Regions from separate parts of the Ottowia cancrivicina genome, predicted to be linked through region 2. Evidence: riboswitches for the same ligand, from Rfam matches in the RefSeq annotation. Region 2 holds a riboswitch; the other holds the start of a gene.
The links. A riboswitch is a leader RNA that binds a small molecule or an ion and turns the genes downstream of it on or off. The one in region 2 is predicted to bind cobalamin.
Positions count from the first base shown of each region.

Region 1 (7,707 bases), on a different contig from region 2:
GCCTCGCCCACCATCATCACGGCCACCACCACGGCCACCACCAGCACGAAGGGCGTGGCCGCCGACGAAATCTTCTCGATCGCGGCAATGCCCCGCCAGGCCGAGTAGGTGAACACCGCGCCCCACAGCAGGCACAGCAGCACGTATTCAAGCGACAGGCCATTGACCACCGTCACGCCCGTCACATCGCCCAGCGCCGCCTTGAAAATGTCGCCCACCATGCCGGTGATGGAAGCGAACCAGCCCAGCGTCAGGCAGGCCATGATGAGCATGGGCAGCACCATGCCCTTGCGCCCGTAGGAAATGCGCGAAATCAGCGAAAGATTCAGCCCCGTGCGCATGGCCGCGTAACCCAGCAGAAAAGTCAGCGCCAGCAGCAGCCCCTCGCCCGTGGCAATGGCCAGCAGCGCCTGGCCAAACGGCATGCCCGGCTGGCCGCCCTGGCCCGCCAGCTGCCCGCCCACGATCAGCCCCGTGGGCACATAGCCAAAGCCCACCCAGATGGCGAACATGGCCCACCAAGAGCGGCGCGCGCCGCGCGGCACCGGCTCCAGCATGAACTCCTCATTGCCTTGCGGCTCCTGGCGGCCGCTGGCTGCGGGCAGATCAGACACTTTTTCACTCCTTGCGAAATGGCGTTGCAAAGCACGGCATCTTGCGCTCGAAATGGCCTCTTGTAACTTGTGGGTATTCACAATGTGATTGGCGTTTTTCCGCTTCCTAGAATCCGGCTGTTTCCACCCACAGAGAAAGGCCCATGCCATGCCCAGCCCGGAACAAATCGCCAAAAACCACTGGTACCGCAACGACGACCTGCCCGGCGTCAGCGGCCCCGAGCGTGAAATCATTGGCTACGGCGAGCGCCCGCCCCGCATCCGCTGGGACGGGGGCGCCAAAGTCGCCATCAACATCGTCGTCAATTACGAAGAAGGTTCCGAAAAAACCTTCGCCATGGGCGACCACATGAATGACGGCATGTACGAGCTGCCCTTCAACGTGGACGACCAGCGCGATCTCGCCAAGGAATCCATGTACGAATACGGCTCGCGCGCCGGCGTGTGGCGGCTGCTGCGCATCTTTGACCGCTGCCAGGTGCCCGCCACCTTCTTTGCCGCCGCCGTGGCGCTGGAGCGCAACCCCGAAGTCGCCCGCAAGCTCAACGAACGCGGCGACGAAGTCGTCGGTCACGGCTACCGCTGGATTGACCACTACGAATACTCGCGCGAAGAAGAAAAAGCCCTCATCAACCTGGCGATGGACTCGTTCCAGAAAACCCTGGGCCGCCAGCCCAGCGGCTGGTACTGCCGGGAAATGTCCGTCAACACCCGCGAGCTGCTCGTGGAAGACGGGCGCTTTCTCTACGACTCCGACTACTACGGCGACGACCTGCCGCACTGGACCTTCATCAACGGCAAATCCCACCTCATCGTGCCCTACTCGCTGGTCACCAACGACTGCCGCTACATCATGGGCACCGGCTTTGCCGCCGCCTCCGACTTCGTGGAAATGGCCTCGCGCACGCTTGACCAGCTGCTCGACGACGGCGACGACTGCGGCCGCATGATGTCCATCGGCCTGCACCCGCGCATCACCGGCAACCCCGCCCGCGCCAACGGCCTGGCCGAATTCATCCGCTACGCGCAGTCCAAGAAAGACGCTGTCTTCATGCGCCGCGACGCCATCGCCCGCAAATTCATCGAACAAGTGCCCCGCCCCGCCACCCCGGCCGACCGGCCCAACCGCTGAGCCGCCCCCGCCACCAAAGCCTGCCCTCCCCCGGCAGGCTTTTTTACGCCTGCCGCGCCACCCGCCACAGCAGCCAGCGCAACAGGCAGCGAAAAGAGAGGCGCCAATTCGCTTCTGAATCCATAGCATGATGTCCTAGTAGAAAGAGCGCAGACGCTGTTTTTTCGTCCCTTTAATTTGCTCCTCCTTTTGATGTGAATGCCGCCGCGCAGGCGCTGGCGCCGCCTGGCGGCGGGCCGCGCTGCACCACAATCGCCCCCGGCTTCCGCCCCGCTCCCATGCGCCATCGCATGCGAAAAGGGCGGCGGCCAGCTTGACAGGTGCCCCAAGGCTGCTTTCTTGCGGTCAAAGGGTTAAACGGGAAGCAGGTGCGCGTCTTCCAGGCCATGCCGCAACGGCATGCGCCCGGGCCGCAAAGCCTGCGCTGCCCCCGCAACGGTCAGCGGAAACCAAACCCCGACAGCCAGCGCGCCCCTCGCGCGCGGCAGCCACTGCGCTTCTTGCCCTGAGCCATTCAGGGCTGGCGCGGGAAGGCCGGGGCCTCGCAGCAAGCCAGGCGCGCCTTCGCCAGAAGCCGCGCGCCGCCTGCGGCGGTCCGCAAGCCCGGATACCGGCCTGCCCTCAAGCCTTTCCGTCGGCGGCTGCGGGCGTGCGGCTGGCCGGCCAAGGCCCATGCACCTGCCATGCCGCAAGGCGCGCGCCGTTTGCCGCGCCGCCGTCTCGCATGACTTTCGCGCTGCCCGGCCCTGACCGCGCTTTTGCTCCCGCCTGCGCTGCCTTTTGGCAACCCACGCCGCTCGCGGGAGAAGCGGGCGGCCAGGAGATCAGCGCATGTTCCACGCTCTACCCCCGGCCTCTGCGGCGCAGTCCGCCCGTGGCCTCATCCACAGTCATTCCCGCCGCCATTTCCATCGCCGTTCGCGCTGGCTTTTCAACGCTTTCGCGGCCCTCGCGCTGGCCTGCGCCGCGCATGCGCCCGCGCCCGCCTGGGCCAAAACATGGGAGGTGAAGATGCTCAACCGCAACGCCACCGGCCCCATGCCCTTCGAGCCGGACTATCTGCACATCGCCCCTGGCGACAAGGTGAAATTTCTCGCCGTTCACAACGGTCACAACGCTGCCTCCATTCCCGGCATGGCCCCCGAGGGCGCGCCGTCCTTCACGGGCAAGATCAACGAGGAAATCGAGGTGGCCTTCGAGCAGCCGGGCCTCTACGGCGTGCGCTGCATGCCGCACTACACCATGGGCATGGTCATGCTCATCCGCGTGGGCGACGGCCCCGGCCCGCAGCAGATGCAGATTCCGCCCGAAGTGCCCGCCGCCGCGCAAAAGCGCTTTCACGAAATTGCCGCCCGCGCCCAGCAGGCTGGCGAGTGAGCCGCGCGCGGGTGAAGAAGAGCAGCAGGCGGCAGTGAAAAAGGGGGCACGGAAATGGCCGGAAGGCCAGCACCGTATTTGCTCCCGAATCCATAGCGTTAGGTCGCGATGGAGACTGCGCCATGCGGTATTTTTTGCCTCTCTGCATTTGCTCCTGTTTTTGCGCTAAAGGCCCCGCTCCACCTTTCAGCCGCCCACGCTGGCTGCGGCTTGGGAAAAGGGTTGAGGCCCAAGGCGGGGCGGCCGCTTTATCCGGCCTGCGGCAGCAGGCGGCGCAGGCGGGCCACTTCTTCCATCAGGTCGGCGGTGAGGGCGGCCAGCTGGGGGTCGGCGTCAAAGGCGCGCTCCAGGTGGGCGATGCGGCGCGCGCGGGTGAGGGCGGCGCTGGCAAAGCGCCAGGTGGCGGCGCTGTCACCGCTCACCGGCTCCAGCACGCCAGCCTGCACGCGGGCGCTGACCCATTCGAGCGTCATGTGGCAGCCGCCGGCCAGGGTTTGCGGGTCGAGCGCGTCATCGGCCATCAACTGGGCGGCGCTGGCAAGGGTGTCGTCAAAAAGGGTTTGCATGCGTGTTCTCTCCTTCAGGCTCGGCGCGGATTGAAGTCGGGGTAGGCGTCGCGCAAGGCGGCCCAGGCGGCTTTTTGCGGCTCGGTCACGGCGCTGGGCACCGCCACTTGCAGCTCCAGATACAGATCGCCCGGCGCAGTGGCTGACGGGATGCCCCGGCCTTTGAGGCGCAGTTTGCGCCCGTGGCCGCTGCCTTCGGGCACGGTGACGGCGATGGCCTTGCCGTCGGGCGTGGTGATTTCGATGCTGCCGCCCAGCGCCGCTTCCCACGGGGCCACGCGCACTTTCAGCGTGACGTCGCGGCCTTGCACTTGCCAGCGCTCATCGGGGCGCAGGCGCACTTCCAGAAACAGGTCGCCCGCTTCGCCGCCGCCCAGGCCCGGATGGCCTTGCCCGGCCAGGCGGATGAGCTGGCCTTCTTTCACGCCTTGCGGAATTTTCACGCGCAGCGTGCGGTCAGCGGACTGAAGCTCGCCTTTTTCGTTCACGCGGCTGCCGCGCAGGGTGATGTGGCGTTCGGCGCCGTGGTAGGCGTCGGCCAGGTCCAGCTCGATGCGGGCGTGTTCGTCGCGCCCTTTTTGCGGGCCGGATGCACGGGCGGCCCGCGCCTGGCGCGCCTGGCCGAACATCTGCTCGAAAAAGTCGCTGAACTGGCCTGCGTCTTCACCGGTGTAGCCTGAAAAATCGCCTGTGAAGTGGTGAAAGCCGCCCGCGCCGCCTTCCGCGCCAAAACCTGAGCCAAAGCCCGCGTTCCAGTCGGGCGGCGGGCGCACGTCGTCGCCGGAGCGCGCGCCTGCGGCCCAGGCTTGTGCGCCCACGCTGTCATAAATCTTGCGTTTTTCGGCATCGCCCAGCACGGTGTTGGCCTCGTTCACCTCGGCCATGCGGGCAGCGGCGTCTGGCTCTTTGCTCACGTCGGGGTGGTATTTGCGGGCCAGGCGGCGGTAGGCTTTTTTGATGTCGTCCTGGCTGGCGCTTTTGTCCACGCCCAGGATCTGGTAGTAGTCCTTGAATTGCATGGCTTTCTACATGGAGTTGGGAAAAGGGGTTTCAACGCGGAAGGCCCTGCGGGAAAACGGGCCTGATTGTCGTGTGCGCGGCAAGCCCCGCCTGCCTGTGAGACTCGCGCCTGGATTCAGCATCAAATGGGCCGTTTGCGCCCGTGCAGACTGGGCTTGCAGCTATGGTTTCAATAGTAGGCGGAAGGCGCTTCAGCGCCGCATCGGCACGGCCAGCAAGGCGGCGGAAAGAATCATGGCGCCGCCTGCCAGCGTGCCCGTGGCAAGGGCAGCGGCGCCCAGCGCCACGGACGAGACGCTGGCGAACACCACTTCGGCCAGCATGATGAGCGAGGCCGTTTGCGCGGGCAGGTGCGCCGTGCCGTATTGCAGGGCCATGTTGCCCGTGAGCAGCGCCGCCGCCAGGCCCAGCGCCCAGGGCAGCCAGCCGGCCCAGTTGGCCAGGGCAGGCGGCGCGGCCAGATGGGCGGCTTGCGCGGCCAGCGCCACGCCAGTGGAGACGATGGCGCTGCCCAGAAACATGGCGAAGGTGCGCGCCGTGGCGGGCGTGCCGCGCCAGCGGCGCAGCAGCACGCCTGTCAAGGCAAAGGAAAAGCCCCCGGCGATGGCCAGCCAGTCCGCCTGGCTTTCGGGCCAGGGCCAGGCCATGCCGGGTTTTTTGAGCACCAGCGTCACGCCCGCCAGCGCCAGCGCCAGGCGCAGCAGCGCGCCCGCCGTGGGGCGCTCGCCCAGCAGCGCCCAGGCCAGCAGGATGGACCAGGCGGGCATCAGATAAAAAAGCAGCACCACGCGCATCACGTCGCCCACGGTGACGGCCCAGTTGAAGCAAATGTTGGTCAGCCCCGCCGCAAGGGCCAGCGCGGCCAGCTTGGGATGGCGCGCCAGCTCGCCCAGCACGCGCGGCCGCCACGCCAGAAACAGCGCCACGCCGCACACATACACGAACACGGTGCTCCACAAGGGATGCGAGCCGTGCTCGCGCAAGGCGCGAAAGGGCAGCCAGGAAGTGCCCCAGATGAAGGCGTTGAACAGCAGCACCAGCGCGGGCAGCGCGGCATTGGCGGGCCGCGCCACTGGCGCCGGGGCGGACTTCATTGCCCCTGTCCCCCGTGGCTGCTGTGGCGGTCGCTGCGGGCCGCTTGCAGCAGGCGCTGCACTTCGCTGCCGTGGCAGCGCAGGTTGCGCGCATGCCAGAGCCAGATGCCCAGCATGACCGCCGCCACCAGGCCGCCAAACAGCCCCAGCGCCAAAAAGACGGACATGCCCGCCCCCATTGCCAGGCTGTACAGCCCGCCCAGGCCGAGGATGCACGCCTGCTCGTTGAAGTTCTGCACGGCGATGGAGCGGCCCGCGCCCATCAGGTTGTGGCCGCGATGCTGGAGCAGCGCATTCATGGGCACCACGATGTAGCCGCCCAGCGCGCCCAGCGCGATCAGAAACGGCACGGCCACCCACAGGTGGCGCACGAACACCATCGCCCCCACCAGCAGCCCCATGACGATGCCCAGGGGAATCACGCCCGGCGCCTTGTCCAGCCGCACGCGCACGGAAGCAAGAACCGCTCCGGCTGCCGTGCCCAGCGCCACCACGCCCACCAGGCTAGCCGCCTGCGTGGTGCCGTAGGCCAGCGCCGCGCCCGCCCAGGCCAGCACGATGTAGCGCATGTTGCCCGACACGCCCCAAAACAGCGTGGTGGACGCCAGCGACACCTGTCCCAGCCTGTCGCGCCACAGCAGCGCGTTGCAGCGCCAGAAATCGGGCAGCAGCGCCAGCGCGTTGCGCGGCATGGGGTGCATCTCCACGCCTGTTTTCGGAATGTGCAGGTTGAACCAGGCCGCCAGCACGTACACCAGCGTCAGCGCGGCAATGGCGGCGTGCGGCGCGCTGCCCAGGCCCAGCGTTTGCGCGGTGGGCATTTGCAGCAGCCACTGCGAAACCGCCGGCCCCACCAGCTGCCCGCCCAGCAGCACGCCCAGGATGATGGAGCAGATCGTCAGCCCCTCAATCCAGCCGTTGGCCCGCACCAGCTGCGAAGGCGGCAGCAGCTCGGTCAGGATGCCGTACTTGGCGGGCGAGTAGGCCGCCGCGCCCAGCCCCACCACGGCGTAAGACAGCAGCGGGTGGCTGCCAAACAGCATCATCAGGCAGCCCGCAATCTTGATGGCGTTGCTGATGAACATGACGCGCCCCTTGGGCTGCGAATCGGCGAACGCGCCCACCCACGGCGCCAGCGCCACGTAAAACAGCGCAAACATCGGCACCAGCGCCGCGCCCTGCCATTCGGGCGCGCCATCGGCCTTGAGCAGCTCCACCGCCGCGACAAACAGCGCGTTATCGGCCAGCGAGCTGCAAAACTGCGCCGCCATGATGGTGTAAAAGCCCCGCTTCATGAAGCTGCGTGCGCGGGGCGCGCCTGTCGTTGTGTCAAGGGAACCGCCTGTTTGCGTGGGAAAAAAATGCGGCGGGTTATATCACGCGCCCCCTGCGCGGCGGCCCGTGGGAAAGACGGCAAAAAAGCGGCTGAAAAACGGAGCGCGGCCCTCATTCGTCCTTCATTCGCCCTTGGCGGCCTGCGTCAGCGCGGCGGTGTTGTGACGCATCATGTCCACGTAAGTGGCGGCGGGGCCATCTGCGGGCGAGAGGGCGTCCGAATACAGCGCGCCAGCGGGGCGGATGCCGGTTTCGCGCGCAATCTGCTCCAGCAGGCGCGGGCTGGCCAACTGCTCGACGAACAAGGCGCGGATTTTTTCGGCCCTGATCTGGCGGATGAGGCGGGCCACGTCCTGCGCGGAAGGCTCGCTGTCGGTGCTGACGCCCTGCGGCGCGAGAAACTGCACGCCGTAGGCGCGCGCGTAGTAGCCAAAGGCGTCGTGCGAGGTGATGACCTTGCGCCGCGCGGGCGGCACGCCCTGCCAGGCGGCACGGATGCCGGCGTCCAGCCGCGTGAGTTCGTCCAGGTATTTCGCGGCGTTGTCGCGCCAGACGGGGCAGTTGGCGGG
Region 1 is NZ_JARVII010000002.1:183,969-191,675, reverse strand. It holds gene QB898_RS02145 (purine-cytosine permease family protein) at 1-614, opposite strand, end outside; gene QB898_RS02140 (polysaccharide deacetylase family protein) at 763-1,746, shown strand; cobalamin riboswitch at 2,062-2,379, shown strand; gene QB898_RS02135 (pseudoazurin) at 2,578-3,123, shown strand; gene QB898_RS02130 (chaperone modulator CbpM) at 3,372-3,689, opposite strand; gene QB898_RS02125 (DnaJ C-terminal domain-containing protein) at 3,704-4,708, opposite strand; gene QB898_RS02120 (DMT family transporter) at 4,901-5,803, opposite strand; gene lplT (lysophospholipid transporter LplT) at 5,800-7,098, opposite strand; gene QB898_RS02110 (metal ABC transporter substrate-binding protein) at 7,261-7,707, opposite strand, start outside.
Region 1: another riboswitch for cobalamin. It lies ahead of QB898_RS02135 (pseudoazurin); the one in region 2 lies ahead of QB898_RS04070 (ribonucleoside-diphosphate reductase subunit alpha).

Region 2 (7,707 bases):
CTGCGCGCGCTCAAGAACGTCACCATCAACGAACCCTTTTTCACCGGCCACTTTCCTTCGCGTCCCGTGATGCCAGGCGTGCTCATGGTCGAAGCCCTGGCGCAGGCCTCGGCGCTGCTGGGCTTCATGGTCGAAGGCATTTCGCTGGATGACGACACGCTTTTCTACTTTGTTGGTGCGGATGGCGTGCGCTTCAAGCGTCCCGTTGAACCGGGCGACCAGCTCACCTTGCACACCACATTTGACCGCGTGCGCGGCGGCATCTACAAATTCCATTGCAAAGCCACCGTGGGCGACGAGCTGGTTGTGGAAGCCTCCATCATGTGCACCATGCGCCGCGTGCGCTGAACCTCTCTTTTCCGGCCTTTTCACGCCTTTGCCAAGCGCGCGCCGTGGCAGCCATTCATCCCACCGCCCTCATTGACCCTGCGGCTGAGCTGGCGGCAGATGTCGCCGTCGGCCCCTATGCCGTCATTGGCCCCCATGTGCGCATTGGCGCGGGCAGCCGCATTGGCGCGCACTGCGTCATTGAAGGCCGCACCAGCATCGGCCCTGGCAACCGCATCTTCCAGTTCGCCAGCATTGGCGCAGCGCCGCAAGACAAGAAATACGCAGGCGAACCCACCCGTCTGGAAATCGGCGCGGGCAACACCATCCGCGAATTCGTCACCATCAACACCGGCACCGTGCAAGACGTCGGCGTCACCCGCCTGGGCGATGACAACTGGATCATGGCCTACGTCCACATCGCCCACGACTGCCAGCTTGGCAGCCACACCATCCTGGCCAACGCCGTTCAGCTCGCGGGCCACGTGCATATTGGCGATTGGGCCGTTATCGGCGGCATCACCGGCGTGCATCAGTACGTGCGTGTGGGCGCGCACGCCATGGCGGGTTTTCAAACCCGTCTCTCGCAAGACCTGCCGCCCTTCATCACCGCATCCGGCAATCCCGCCGCCGCCCAGGGCATCAACGTCGAGGGCCTGCGCCGCCGGGGCTTCTCGCCAGAGCGCATCGCTGCCATCAAGCACATGTACCGCCTGATCTACCGCCAGGGTCTGCCGCTGGATGCCGCCCGGCAGGCCATCCAGGCGCAGTCCGCCAGCGGTGATGCCGATATGGCCGCAGACGCCCGCCTCATGCTCGGCTTCCTCGCCAGCGCCAGCCGTGGCATTGTGCGCTGAAGCCGCCGCGCGGCGCTTTCGCCCGTGCCACAATCCGCGCCGCTCGCCAGCCATCTTCCAGACGGCTGGCGTTCTGCCTGACAGGTGCTCCACGGCCATGCCACGGAGTTAAACGGGAAGCAGGTAAACCAAGCCTGCGCTGCCCCCGCAACGGTCAGCGGATCAGCAACGCTGCCAAGAACCCGTTCAATGCCTGTCCGTGAGAGAACCCGGCCGTCGAACCGCCCTGAAAGCCACCGGCCCTTTTTGCTATTGATTCAATAGTATGAGGTCCCGTAAGAATGTGCGATAAAGGCGTTTTCATGGCCCTGAATTTGCTCTCAAAAGCGAAGTAAAACGCGCCAGCTCCGGGCCGCGCCCGGCTTGCGCCTTCGCGCTCACGGACAGGTGGTGAACAGGTTCTGAAGCCCGCGCGCGCCATGCGCAAAGGCGGTCACTGCCCCCTTCATGGGGCGGGAAGGCCCGGCGGCCTTGCGCCAGCGCCCTCATGAAGGGGCATCTGGCAATCCGCAAGCCCGGATACCGGCCTGCCTGGCATGGCTGTCGGCGGCTGCGGGTGTGCGGCGGGCCGGACGGGTTTCGCTCCTGGCCCAATGCGCCTGCTTTGGCCCCAACCCTGTCCGCGCCAGCTCTGCCTCGCCCCGGCTTTGTGCAAATCCATTCACGGGGAGAGCGCTTTGCTCAAAACCATCATCAAGCGCGACGGGCGCGAAGAACCCTTCATACCCGCCAAAGTCAACAGCTGGTCCATCTGGGCCAGCGAGCAGCTGGGCGAGCGGGTGGACTGGTCCTCCGTCGTCATGGAGGCGATGAGCCACTTTGGCGACAAAACCACCAGCCAGGACCTGCAAAGGCAACTCATCAAAATCTGCGTGCAGAAAAAAAGCTGGCCCTACAGCCTCATGGCAGGGCGGCTTTACGCTGCTGTCACGCGCAAGGAAATCTACGGCAGCAGCACGCACATGCCCACCATTCGCGCCGTGCAGCAAAAACTGGCCGCAGCGGGCCTGATGCGCGAGCTGGACTACAGCGAAGACGAATACGCGCAAATCGAAAAATTCATCGATCACGCGCGCGATTTTGAATATGCCTATTCACAAATCCTGCAATTGCGCAAGAAATACGCGCTCATGAACCGCGTCACGCGGCAGGAATATGAATCGCCCCAGTTCATCTACATGCGCATGGCCATGGCGCTGGCTGAAGACGAGCCGCGCGAAGAGCGCCTCAAGCACATCGTCAATTGGTACAACCATTTTTCATACAACCGCATCAACGCCCCCAGCCCCAATTACATCAACCTGGGCACGCGGCTCAATGGCTACGCTTCCTGCTGCGTTTACAAGGCGGGCGACAGCCTGCATTCGCTGGCCATTGGCGACCATATTGCGTATGAAATGACGGGCATGAGCGCCGGCATCGGCGGCATGATTTCCACGCGCACGCTGGGCGATCCGGTGCGCGGCGGCGTCATTTCGCATCAGGGCAAACTGCCGTATTACCGCGCGCTGGCCTTTGCCACCAAAGCCAACCAGCAGGCTGGGCGCGGCGGCGCCTGCACCAGCTACTACTCGGCGTTTGACCCTGAAAACACCACCATCGCCCTGCTGCAAAACCCCATGTCCACCGAAGACAAGAAAATCCGGGAGCTGCATTTCGGCGTCATGTACAACCGCCTTTTCACCAAAAAAGCGGCGCGCAATGAAGAGGTTTTTCTCTTTACCGAATATTCGGCGCCTGATTTGTGGCACGCCATGTTTTCGGGCGACCAGGACCATTTCGAAGCGCTTTATGAAGCCTACGAGAAAAATCCCGATTTCCCCCAAAAAACCATCAGCGCCCGTGATTTCGTCGTGCTCGCCCGCCAGCAGGCTTATGAATGCGGCACGCATTATGAATTGTGGATCGACGAAGCCAACCGCCACACGCCTTTCAAAGACCCCATTCACAGCAGCAACCTCTGCAACGAAATCGCGCTGCCCACCAAAGAATACTGGCGCATGACCGACCTTTATTCGGACGAAGACAAACCCGAATCCGGCGAAATCGCCATCTGCGCGCTCTCCGCACTGGTCGTCTGCAATATTCACAGCGACGAGCAATACGCCTCCGCCGCCTATTACGCGCTGAAAATGATCGACAAATGCATTGACATGTCCGACTACCCCTTTGCGCATGTGGCAATGACGGCCAAGGCGCGCCGCAGCGCCGGCGTGGGCATGATGGGCGTGGCCACCGAGCTGGCGCGCAAAAACCTGAAATACACCACGCAAGCGGGGCGCGATCACTGCCACTGGCTGGCCGAGCGGCACTATTACTTTGCGCTCAAGGCCAGCCTGCAACTGGCCCGCGAAAAAGGCAATGCGCCCTGGATGCACAAAACCCGCTGGCCCGAAGGCTGGCTGCCGATTGATACCTACAAGAAAACCGTGGATGAAATCGCAGCCCCCCGCTACAGCTACGACTGGGAGGCGCTGCGCCGGCAAATCGTGGCGCAGGGCGGCATCCGCCATTCGGTTCTCGTGGCGCACATGCCCACCGAATCCAGCTCCAAGGCCGCTGGCGTGCCCAACAGCATTTATCCCATACGCGAAATCACGCTGAAAAAATCGGACAACAGCAACGTGATTGACTGGGTCGCCACCGATTCCGATTTGCTGAAAGACCGCTACGAGCTGGCGTGGAATATCCCCACGCTGGACATGATCAAAATCTACGCCATTTTCCAGAAATTCACCGACCAGGGCATCAGCGCCGATTTCTGGCGCGACCGCGCCAGCGACCCCGTGGTTTACACCGACGAAATCATGGAAGAGCACCTGGCCATGTGCCGCTACGGCATGAAAGGCCGCTATTACCAAAATTCGCTCACCAGCGACCAAGGCAAAAGCGCCACGGTGGAAAGCCGCATGGCCGAAAAAAGCCGCCTTTCCGGTTTGGCGCCCGTATTGGCGCCAGCGCCAGAAAACCCGGATGGCGATTTTGAAATGGCCCCTGACGAGCGCGGCTGCGCCAGCGGAGCATGCAGTCTGTAAAGGGCTTGATTTTGCTCCTTGTTTCATAGCAGCATCTCCTCACAAACACTGCGGCGCACGCATTTTCAGCGGGCCTGAATCTGCTCCTCTTTTCAATTCGCTGCCGCCTTCATCCTTCCATTTCACAGGCATTGCCATGACCCAGCCCAGCATTCCCGAATCCATTTTCAACATTCACAAGAGCGACTACAAAAGCACCGATCTTTTTCTCGGCCAGCCCGGCGGCCTGCTCGATTCCATCAACCGCCCTTATCCGGAGCTTTTCGCCATGTACAAGAAAATGCTTTCGCTGCGCTGGGACGAAAATGAATTCGACTACGCCTCGTGCAATAGCGAATTCAAAACCTGCTCGCGCGGCATGTATGACGCCATGATTTACAACCTGGCCTACCAGTGGGAAGCCGACACGGTGGCCAGCAAAAGCATCGTGCCCATACTGGCGCCTTTCATCACCAATTCGGAACTCTGGGGCGTGACGCTGGCCATTGGCGCCAATGAATACCTGCACGGCCTCACTTATTCCGAAATCGTGCGCAACAGCTTCGACAACCCCGACGAAGTATTCAGCGAAATTCTTTCCATTACCGAAAGCTTTCACCGGCTGGAGAAAATGGCGCAGGTTTTTGGCGAGGTTTACACGGTATCGCACCGCTATGCGCTGGGCCATGCCAGCGGCGAAGAGGCATACGCCGCCGTCATGGCTTTTTATGTGGCGCTGTATTGCCTGGAGCGCATTCAGTTCATATCCTCATTCATCGTGACCTTTGCCTTTGGTGAAATCGGCATGTTCGTGCCCATTGCCAAAGCCATCCAGAAAATCTGCCAGGACGAGTTTGAAGTGCACCAGCGGCTGGACCAGATGGTGATTCGCATCGAGCTGAATACCGCGCGCGGCCAGGCCTGGCTGGCGCAAAACCGCGAGAAAGCGCAGGCCATCGTCACCGAAATCACGCAGGCCGAGCTGGACTGGTCGCAGTTTCTCGGCAGCCAGGACCGCGAGCTGCCCGGCATCACCGTCAAGAAGCTTCAGGATTCGGTCATCTTCAACGCCCAGCCCGTCTATGAAACCCTGGGCCTGGGCAACCCCTTTCCCCGCGTGGCGGCCAACCCGCTGCCCTTCGTGGAGGAATGGATGAACGTGAACGCCATCCAGGCCGCCCCGCAGGAAGAGGCGGGCCGCAACAGCGCCTACCTCATTGGCAGCATCATCCCGCGCCACACGGGGCGGGTGTATGACACGGACGGGCTGTGAAAAAAGGCCAGGAGCCTGTCCAAGGTCCGTCCGCGAGCGCGGTCTGCGGGCGCGAAAAGCGCGGATCCGGGCGCTCTGCTGCTTTGCAAAGCCTTGGCGGGCCGCAAGGCTTCAAGGCCCCTGCCCCTCCCGATCCGCAGCCCTTCATGAGCAGACTCCGGGCAGGTTCAGGGGCGGATCAAAGGCCGCGCATCCGGCTTTTCAGGCCGGGCGCGGGGCAGGGCGGGCGCTCAGTATCCCAGCCGCTGCGGGTGCAGCTCCTGCAAGATGGTGGTGGCGATTTCTTCAATGCTTTTGGTGGTGGTGGACAGCCAGCGGATGCCGCTGCGGCGCATCATGGCTTCGGCTTCGCTGACTTCCATGCGGCAGTTTTCCAGCGAGGCGTAGCGCGAGCCGGGGCGGCGTTCGCTGCGGATTTCGGCCAGGCGCTGCGGGTTGATGCTCAGGCCAAAGAGTTTGTGCCGCCAGGCCAGCAAGGCGGGGGGAAGCTGGCGGCGCTCGAAGTCTTCGGGAATGAGCGGGTAGTTGGCGGCTTTCAGGCCGTGCTGCATGGCCAGGTACAGGCTGGTGGGCGTTTTGCCGCTGCGGCTGACGCCGACCAGGATGACATCGGCGCTTTGCAAGTCGCGGTCGCTTTGGCCGTCGTCATGCGCGAGGCTGAAGTTGATGGCTTCGATGCGGTCGTGGTACTCGCGCGATTGGCTCACGTCGGCAAAGCGGCCCACGCGGTGCAGGCTTTTGACGCCCAGCTCCTGCTCCAGCGGCTGCACGAAGGTGGCGAAGGTGTCCATCAGCATGCCGTGGCAACCGGTGCGGATGACTTCGAGCACTTCGCGATCCACCAGCGTGGAAAAGACGAGCGGGCGCTGGCCTTCGGTTTCGCAGACGTGGTTGATCTGGCGCAGGGCCTGGTGGGCCTTGTCGGGCGTATCGACGAAGGGCAGGCGCACGCGGCGCACGGCGATGTCGAACTGCGCGAGGATGGCGTTGCCAAAGGCTTCGGCGGTGATGCCGGTGCCGTCTGAAAGAAAGAACACGGTGCGGGCGGTCATGGCGGTTTTTTTGCAAGAGGAGGGCAGACGCCGGGCAGTGTATCGGGCGGCAGGCGGCTGGATGTGCTGAAAAACAGGAGCAAATCAAAAGGGTGAAAAAAGGCTTTTGCGCTGTTTTCACTAGGACGTATCGCTATCAATAGAGAAGCGAAATACGGACTGCCTCAGCGTTGGGAATGTAGCCCGGATGGCCCTTTTGCCTGCCCGCGCCGCCGCAAAGGGCCGAGGGGCGCGGCTGGCAGAAGCCCGGCGCTTGATGGGCACAAGGGCGGCGGGGTTTCATCAATGCAAATGGCTTTCATCCCTAGAATGCGCGGCCCGCCGGCCTGGCTGCTTCCGGCTATTTTTTCCGGCTTTGCTTTCTTCCGGCTTTTCTTTGTTCTGGCGCTTCTTCGCCCTGGCGCCTTTGTCTTCATCGCGTTCATGCCGCCGTCCTCATCCGCTCCGCCTGATTTGCAAGCCGCGCGCCGCCGCGCCCGCTGGCTGCGGCTTTTTACGGTGTGGCACTGGGTGAGCGCGGCGCTGTGCCTGCTGGGCATGGCGCTGTTTTCCGTGACGGGCATCACGCTCAACCACGCAGGGCAGATTGAATCGGCGCCCAAGGTGAGCACGCGCCACGCCAGCGTGCCTGCCGCCTTGCTGCAAGCCGCGCGGGCCGCCGATCCGCAAGACGCCAAAACGCCCGCGCCCCTGCCCGCCGATGTGCAGGCCTGGATACGCCGCGAGCTGGGCGTGAGCGTGCAAGGCCGCAAAGCGGAGTGGGACGCGGGCGAGGCCTACGTTTCCCTGCCGCGCCCCGGCGGCGACGCCTGGCTGCGCATCGACCTGGAAACGGGCGATCTGGAATACGAGCAGACCGACCGGGGCTGGATTGCCTGGCTGAACGATCTGCACAAGGGCCGCCACACGGGCGCGGCCTGGCGCTGGTTCATCGACTTGTTCGCCATTGCGGCGCTGGTGTTTTCAGCCACGGGCCTGCTCATCATGAAGATGCACGCGGCCAGCCGGCCCATGACCTGGCCCATCACCGCGCTGGGTGTGCTCATTCCCGCGCTGCTGGCCATCTGGATGGCGCATTGAGCGTTTTTGATGGAGCGCCTTGGATTGACCGCTTTGGCCCGATGGCCCCTGAAGGCCGCCGCCCTCCGCTTTTCATCCACTCCCCCCTGAACCTGAAGAAAAGG
Region 2 is NZ_JARVII010000005.1:65,656-73,362, reverse strand. It holds gene fabZ (3-hydroxyacyl-ACP dehydratase FabZ) at 1-348, shown strand, start outside; gene lpxA (acyl-ACP--UDP-N-acetylglucosamine O-acyltransferase) at 393-1,184, shown strand; cobalamin riboswitch at 1,250-1,443, shown strand; gene QB898_RS04070 (ribonucleoside-diphosphate reductase subunit alpha) at 1,862-4,219, shown strand; gene QB898_RS04065 (ribonucleotide-diphosphate reductase subunit beta) at 4,356-5,471, shown strand; gene ppsR (posphoenolpyruvate synthetase regulatory kinase/phosphorylase PpsR) at 5,702-6,523, opposite strand; gene QB898_RS04055 (PepSY-associated TM helix domain-containing protein) at 6,947-7,603, shown strand.